2 regions of the Hamadaea sp. NPDC051192 genome follow, and region 2 is predicted to be linked to the other one. Evidence: predicted binding sites of a transcription regulator. Region 2 holds the regulator's gene; the other holds the start of a gene.
The links. The regulator HrcA, encoded in region 2, represses chaperone genes, less so after heat shock. The targets are predictions, from matches to a motif close to GGTTNGCACNCTCNNNNNGAGNGTGCNAACC.
Positions count from the first base shown of each region.

Region 1: the regulator HrcA is predicted to act here: its motif matches at 1,195-1,225, upstream of groES (co-chaperone GroES).

Region 1 is NZ_JBFBAZ010000093.1:19,541-22,894, reverse strand. Features, by position in the region: gene AB0M47_RS29770 (class I SAM-dependent methyltransferase) at 1-1,137, opposite strand, end outside; gene groES (co-chaperone GroES) at 1,334-1,648, shown strand; gene groL (chaperonin GroEL) at 1,715-3,354, shown strand, end outside.
Region 2 is NZ_JBFBAZ010000069.1:15,455-18,808, forward strand. Features, by position in the region: gene hemW (radical SAM family heme chaperone HemW) at 1-438, shown strand, start outside; gene AB0M47_RS25900 (DUF4870 domain-containing protein) at 431-916, opposite strand; gene hrcA (heat-inducible transcriptional repressor HrcA) at 1,203-2,222, shown strand; gene dnaJ (molecular chaperone DnaJ) at 2,233-3,354, shown strand, end outside.

The DNA of each region.
Region 1 (3,354 bases), on a different contig from region 2:
CAGCAGGCTCGCCTCGGCGTCGCCGGACAGCCGCAGGTCGCGCCGCAGTTGTTCGACGTCGAGGGCGGATCCGCGTTTCAGGATCTCCAGCCGCCCGACGCCCCGGTCGCGTAGCGCCGCGCGCAGTCGCTTGAGCGAGAACGGCAGCACCTCGTCGACGGCGAAGCAGCGCCCGAACGGCGTCGGAAGACAGGCAGAGGTCCACACGTACGCGATGTCCGGGTCGCCGAGGTTTCCGTCGACGGTCCGGGCGAACTCCGCCACGAGGTGGGAGCGCACGACCGCGCCGTCCGGGTCGTAGAGGTACGCGCCGACCGGGCCGACCGGTCCCGCCAACGTGCCCGAACCGGTCAGCTCGTGCACCGACCGATGTTTCAGGACCGACGCCCGTCGCGGTACGCGAGCCAGCGGCCCGAACCAGGCGGCAGCCTCCACGACGTCGCCGTCGACGCTGGTCAGCTCCAGTTCGCAGTCGCCGGGCAGCAGCTCCGCAGGGAAGCCCGGCGCCAGCTTCAGCACGGTGTAGGGGACTTGCGAGGGCAGCTGCGCGACCCAGTCCCAGGGCGGCGAGTAGTCCTCCGGACGGAAAATCCGGCGAGTTCGGCGTACGCCTGTGCCGGATTGCCGGCGAGCCGGGTCGCAGAAGGCCGCACCGGCGTCGTGCAATGGCACATCGCGTACGTCGGCGCAGGTCACGACGGCGTCCAAGCCGAGCGCCGCCAGGTTGTGGGCGGCCAGGTCGGCGGTCACCGGATCGGCGTCGACGGCGTGCACCGCGATTCCCGCTCGCGCCATCGCGATGGCGTCCGAGCCGATTCCGCAGCCGAGATCGGTCACCCGGCGTACGCCCGCCTGAGCGAGCCGCGCGGCGCGCCGGGTGGCGACGATCGGCCGGGTCGCCTGTTCCAGGCCGGCCTGGGTGAAGAGCATGCGACTGGCGTCCGCGCCGAACTTGGCTACTGCTCGGGCCCGGAGGACGGCCTGGGTGAGCGCCGCGCCGGCGACCTCCGCGGCGTACCCGTGGGAACGCAAGGTGCTGATGGCGGCGAGCCGATCCGTGTCGATCAGCTTCTCCGCGTCGGCCAGGGCGGCGATCCCTTCGCGGGAGCGCAGCGCGGCGAGCTGTTCGGAGTCCACTCGGGGGATCGTACTGGCACTCTCCTTGACTGAGTGCTAGCCACGTCATAACCTTCGGTTTAGCACTCTCCTCCTGAGGGTGCTAAGAATGACAAGTGCCACCAGGGCACCAGCCAGCCACGGCGGCCCGGCACCCGCGACGACGGTGCCGCTGCGGAGGGTGGAGAGACAGCGATTACTGATACCCCAGGAGGGTATGCTCGTGACTACCGCGACGAAGGTTGCGATCAGGCCGCTCGAGGACCGCATCCTGGTCCAGGCGAACGAGGCTGAGACGACCACCGCGTCGGGGCTCGTTATCCCCGACACCGCCAAGGAGAAGCCGCAGGAGGGCACCGTCCTCGCCGTCGGCCCCGGCCGCTTCGACGACAAGGGCGCTCGGATCCCGGTCGACGTGCAGGTCGGCGACACCGTCGTCTACTCGAAGTACGGCGGCACCGAGATCAAGTACGCCGGCGAGGAGTACCTGGTGCTCTCCGCCCGCGACGTCCTCGCGGTCATCGAGAAGTGACCCGGCCGATGGCCCGGCGACCCTGCCTAACCAGGGGCGCCGGGCCATCGCGATGAAGGAGTGAGAATGGCGAAGATTCTGAGCTTCTCGGATGACGCCCGGCACCTGCTCGAGCACGGAGTCGACGCGCTCGCCGACGCGGTCAAGGTCACCCTCGGCCCGCGCGGACGCAACGTCGTGCTGGACAAGAAGTTCGGGGCTCCGACGATCACCAATGACGGCGTGACCATCGCCAAGGAGATCGAGCTGACCAACCCGTACGAGAACCTGGGTGCGGCACTGGTCAAGGAGGTCGCGACCAAGACGAACGACGTCGCCGGCGACGGCACGACGACCGCGACCGTCCTCGCCCAGGCCATGGTCCACGAGGGTCTGCGCAACGTCACCGCCGGGACGAACCCGTCGGGCCTCAAGCGGGGCATCGACATCGCGGCCGCGCGGGTGAGCGAGGAACTGCTCGGCAAGGCCGTGCAGGTGAACGACCGCCAGGAGATCGCCCAGGTGGCGACGATCTCGGCGCAGGACGCGACGATCGGCGATCTGATCGCCGAGGCGATGGAGCGGGTGGGCCGTGACGGTGTCATCACCGTCGAGGACGGCTCGACCATGCAGACCGAGCTTGAGGTCACCGAGGGTCTGCAGTTCGACAAGGGCTTCATCTCGCCGCACTTCACCACCGACGCGGAGGCGGGCGAGGCGGTCCTGGAGGACGCCTACCTGCTGATCACCACGCAGAAGATCTCGGCCATCGAGGAACTCCTGCCGGTGCTCGAGAAGGTCGTGCAGGCCAACCGCCCGCTGCTGATCGTGGCCGAGGACGTCGACGGCCAGGCGCTGTCGACGCTCGTGGTCAACGCGATCCGCAAGACCGTCAAGGTCTGCGCGGTCAAGGCTCCGGCGTTCGGCGACCGCCGCAAGGCGATGCTGCAGGACCTGGCGATCCTCACCGGTGGTGAGCTGATCGCGCCCGAGCTGGGCTACAAGCTCGACGCGGTCGGCCTGGAGCAGCTCGGCCAGGCCCGGCGAATCGTCGTGGACAAGGACACGACGACGCTCGTCGACGGCAACGGGTCCGAGGGCGAGGTCAAGGGCCGGGTCGACCAGATCCGGGCCGAGATCGCGGCGTCCGACTCCGACTGGGACCGGGAGAAGCTGCAGGAGCGGCTGGCCAAGCTGGCCGGCGGCGTCGCGGTGATCAAGGTCGGCGCGGCCACCGAGGTCGAGCTGAAGGAGCGCAAGCACCGCATCGAGGACGCCATCTCGGCGACCCGCGCGGCGGTCGAGGAGGGCATCGTGCCCGGTGGCGGCGCCGCGCTGGCGCAGATCGCCACCGTGCTCGACGAGGGCATCGGCCTGACCGGCGACGAGGCCATCGGCGTCTCGATCGTGCGCAAGGCGTTGGACGAGCCGCTGCGCTGGATCGCCCAGAACGCCGGGCACGACGGCTACGTCGTCGTGCAGAAGGTCCGCGAGAGCGGCTGGGGCGAGGGCCTGGACGCGGCGAACGGTTCCTATGTGGACCTCGTCAAGACCGGCATCGTCGACCCGGTGAAGGTGACCCGCAACGCGGTCGTCAACGCCGCCTCCATCGCGGGGCTGCTGCTGACCACCGAGTCGCTCGTGGTCGAGAAGCCCAAGGAGGAGGCCCCGGCCAACGGCCACGGGCACTCGCACGGGCACGGCCACCAGCACGGTCCGGGTTTCTG
Region 2 (3,354 bases):
GGGGCCGGCCTGGGCTGGTACGAGGTGTCGAACTGGGCGGCGTCGGACGCGGCCCGGTGCGCGCACAACCTGTTGTACTGGACCGGCGGCGACTGGTGGGGGATCGGGCCGGGCGCGCATTCGCATGTCGGCGGGGTCCGCTGGTGGAACGTGAAGCGCCCGGCGCACTACGCGAAGCTGCTCGCCGACGGCCATTCGCCGGGCGCGGGCCGGGAACTGCTGAGCGCGGACGACCAGTACGTCGAGGACGTCATGTTGCGGCTGCGTCTTCGGGACGGCTACCCGCTCGCCCGACTGCGCGAGGGCGGCCCGGCCGCCGCCGAACGCGCCACAATGGACGGTCTGCTGGACGCCGCCGAGTACGCGAACGGCCGCGCGGTGTTGACCCTGCGCGGCCGTCTGCTGGCGGATGCGGTCATCCGCGACCTGCTTACTTGATCACGCTGACGGACAACGGATACGAGTAGAGCGTTCCCTCGTTGGCCTTGAGACCCGCGATCACCCCGAAGATCGCCGCGATGAGGATGGCGATCGGCAACGTGATGAAGCCGATCACAGCGCAGAACAGCACGTAGCTCAGCACCGAGATGATGGCCCACAGGCCCTGGAAGTTCAGTGCGGCGAGCGCGTGCGCCCGGACCGTGGGCGATTCGTTGCCCTTGACGAGCATCGCGATCAGCGGGGGGACCCAGCCGAGCCAGCCGCCGCTGATCAGCGCGGCGCCCGCGCCACCGAAGTGGGCGATCAGCGCCCACATCTTCTCGTCCTGGTTGGCATAGCCGACCGGTGCGACCTGACCGGCGATCGGCGGAGGCGGCGTGGAGCCCGTCACCGGGGGAGGCGGCGGCGCGTCGTATTGGGGGGCGGCCGGCGGCTCGGGGTCCGGCGTCCCCGGAGGGGTGGGGGTTTCACTCATGCGCGACACGGTAAGCCCACAGATCAATATCCGCCAGAGCTCGCATTCGACCGGTTGGCGACACTAAGGCGGCCAAATGTCCAGACTATCGTCGCCGGTAGACGTGCAGCCGGACGATTTCGACAGCTTCGTCACTCATGATGGTCAAGGGGCGATACAGCGCTCCGCCGAGGGAGACGAACGGCCGGTAAACTGGCACTCGCGGCGTACGAGTGCCAGAATCGAGCCGCAGCCCGACCCGCCCCGGGGCCGGGGGCCCGACCACGGAGGGCAGGGAGGTGCGCCGGTGGGACTCGACGATCGCAAGCTCGACGTGCTGCGCGCCATCATCGAGGACTACGTGTCGACCCAGGAGCCGGTCGGCAGCAAGTCCCTGGTGGAGCGGCACTCACTAGGCGTCTCCCCGGCGACCGTGCGCAACGACATGGCCGTCCTCGAGGAGGAGGGCTACATCCGGCAGCCGCACACCAGCGCCGGGCGTGTCCCGACCGACGCCGGCTACCGCCTGTTCGTGGACCGGCTGTCGAAGATCAAGCCGCTCTCCCCGGCCGAGCGCCGAGCGATCGAGCGCTTCCTGCTCGGCGCGGTCGACCTCGACGACGTCGTCCATCGGACGGTCCGCCTGCTGGCTCAGTTGACGCGGCAGGTCGCGGTGGTGCAGTACCCGTCGCTGTCGCGGTCCAAGGTGCGGCACCTGGAGTTGGTGCCCTTGTCGACCACGCGGATGATGTTGGTGATGATCACCGACACCGGCCGGGTCGAGCAGCGCCAGGTCGACATCCCCGGCACGCTGCCCGCCGAGGACGTGCTGGAGCTGCGCCGCATCATCAACGCCAAGCTCGGCGGTCAACCGCTGACCCAGACCCCGCCATTGGTCCAGACGCTGGTCGAGGAGGTCGCGGAGGAGCTGCGCCCGGCCATGACCACGCTGGCCACCGTGCTGCTGGAGACCCTGGTCGAGCGACACGAGGAACGGATCGCGCTCGCCGGCACGGCGAACTTGACCCGCGCGAGCATGCTGGACTTCGCCGGGTCGATCCGGCCGGTGCTCGAAGCCCTGGAAGAGGAGGTCATCCTCCTCAAGCTGGTCGGCGAGCAGTCCGGTTCCACGCGGGTCAGCATCGGCGACGAGAATGAGTACGCCGATCTGCGCGCCACCTCCATCGTGAGCACCGGATACGGACCGGGCGGGCAGATCGTCGGCGGGATGGGCGTACTCGGCCCGACCCGGATGGACTACCCCGGCACGATCGCGACCGTCCGGGCAGTGGCCCGATACGTGGGCGACCTACTCGCACAGAACTGAAGAGGATCACGTGGCCAAGGACTACTACGGCATCCTGGGCGTGCCCAAGGACGCCACCGCGGACGACATCAAGCGCGCCTATCGGAAGCTGGCGCGCCAATACCACCCTGATGTCAACCCGGACCCCGAGGCGCAGGACCGCTTCAAGGAGATCAACGCCGCGTACGAGGTCCTGTCGGACGATCACAAGCGGCAGATCGTCGACCTCGGCGGCGACCCGCTCGCGCCCGGTGGCGGCGGCATGGGCGGTCCCGGCGGGCCGGGCGGCCCGTTCGTCGGCTTCCAGGACATCATGGACGCCTTCTTCGGCGGTGCGACCGCACGTGGGCCGCGGCCGCGCGTACGGCCGGGGGCGGACGCCATCATCCGGCTCGACCTGGAGCTGCAGGAGACCGCGTTCGGCGTCGAGGCGCCGCTCACCGTGGACACCGCGGTGCTCTGCTCGACCTGTTCGGGTGCTGGGACGGCGGCCGGCACGCATCCGGTGACCTGCGACATCTGTCACGGCAAGGGCGAGGTGCAGTCGGTTCAGCGCACCTTCCTCGGCCAGGTCGTCTCGACCCGCCCGTGCTCGGCCTGTCAGGGCTTCGGCACCACCATCCCGCACCCCTGCGCCACCTGCGGCGGCGAGGGCCGGGTGCGTACGCGCCGGACGCTGACGGTGAAGATCCCGGCCGGGGTCGAGGACGGCATGCGCATCCGCCTCGCTCAGCAGGGCGAGGTCGGCCCCGGCGGCGGCCAGCCCGGCGACCTCTACGTCGAGATCCACGAGCGGCCGCACGACGTCTTCGCCCGCAAGGGCAACGACCTGCACTGCAAGGTGACCGTGCCGATGACGGCGGCGGCCCTGGGCACCCGGCTGACCATAAAGACTCTCGACACCGAGGAACAGGTCGACGTCAAGGCCGGCACCCAGGCCGGCGCCACCGTCCGGATCAAGGGGCGGGGTGTGCCGCACCTGCGTGGCAGCGCCCGTGGCGACCTCTTCGTGCACCTCGACGTGCGGACGCCGACGAAGATCACGCCCGAGCAGGAGAAGATGCTGCGCGACTTCGCCAAGTCGCGGGGCGAGGAGATGGCCGAGCTGGCCAAGCAGACCGGCGGCTTCTTCAGCTCGCTGCGCAACGCGTTC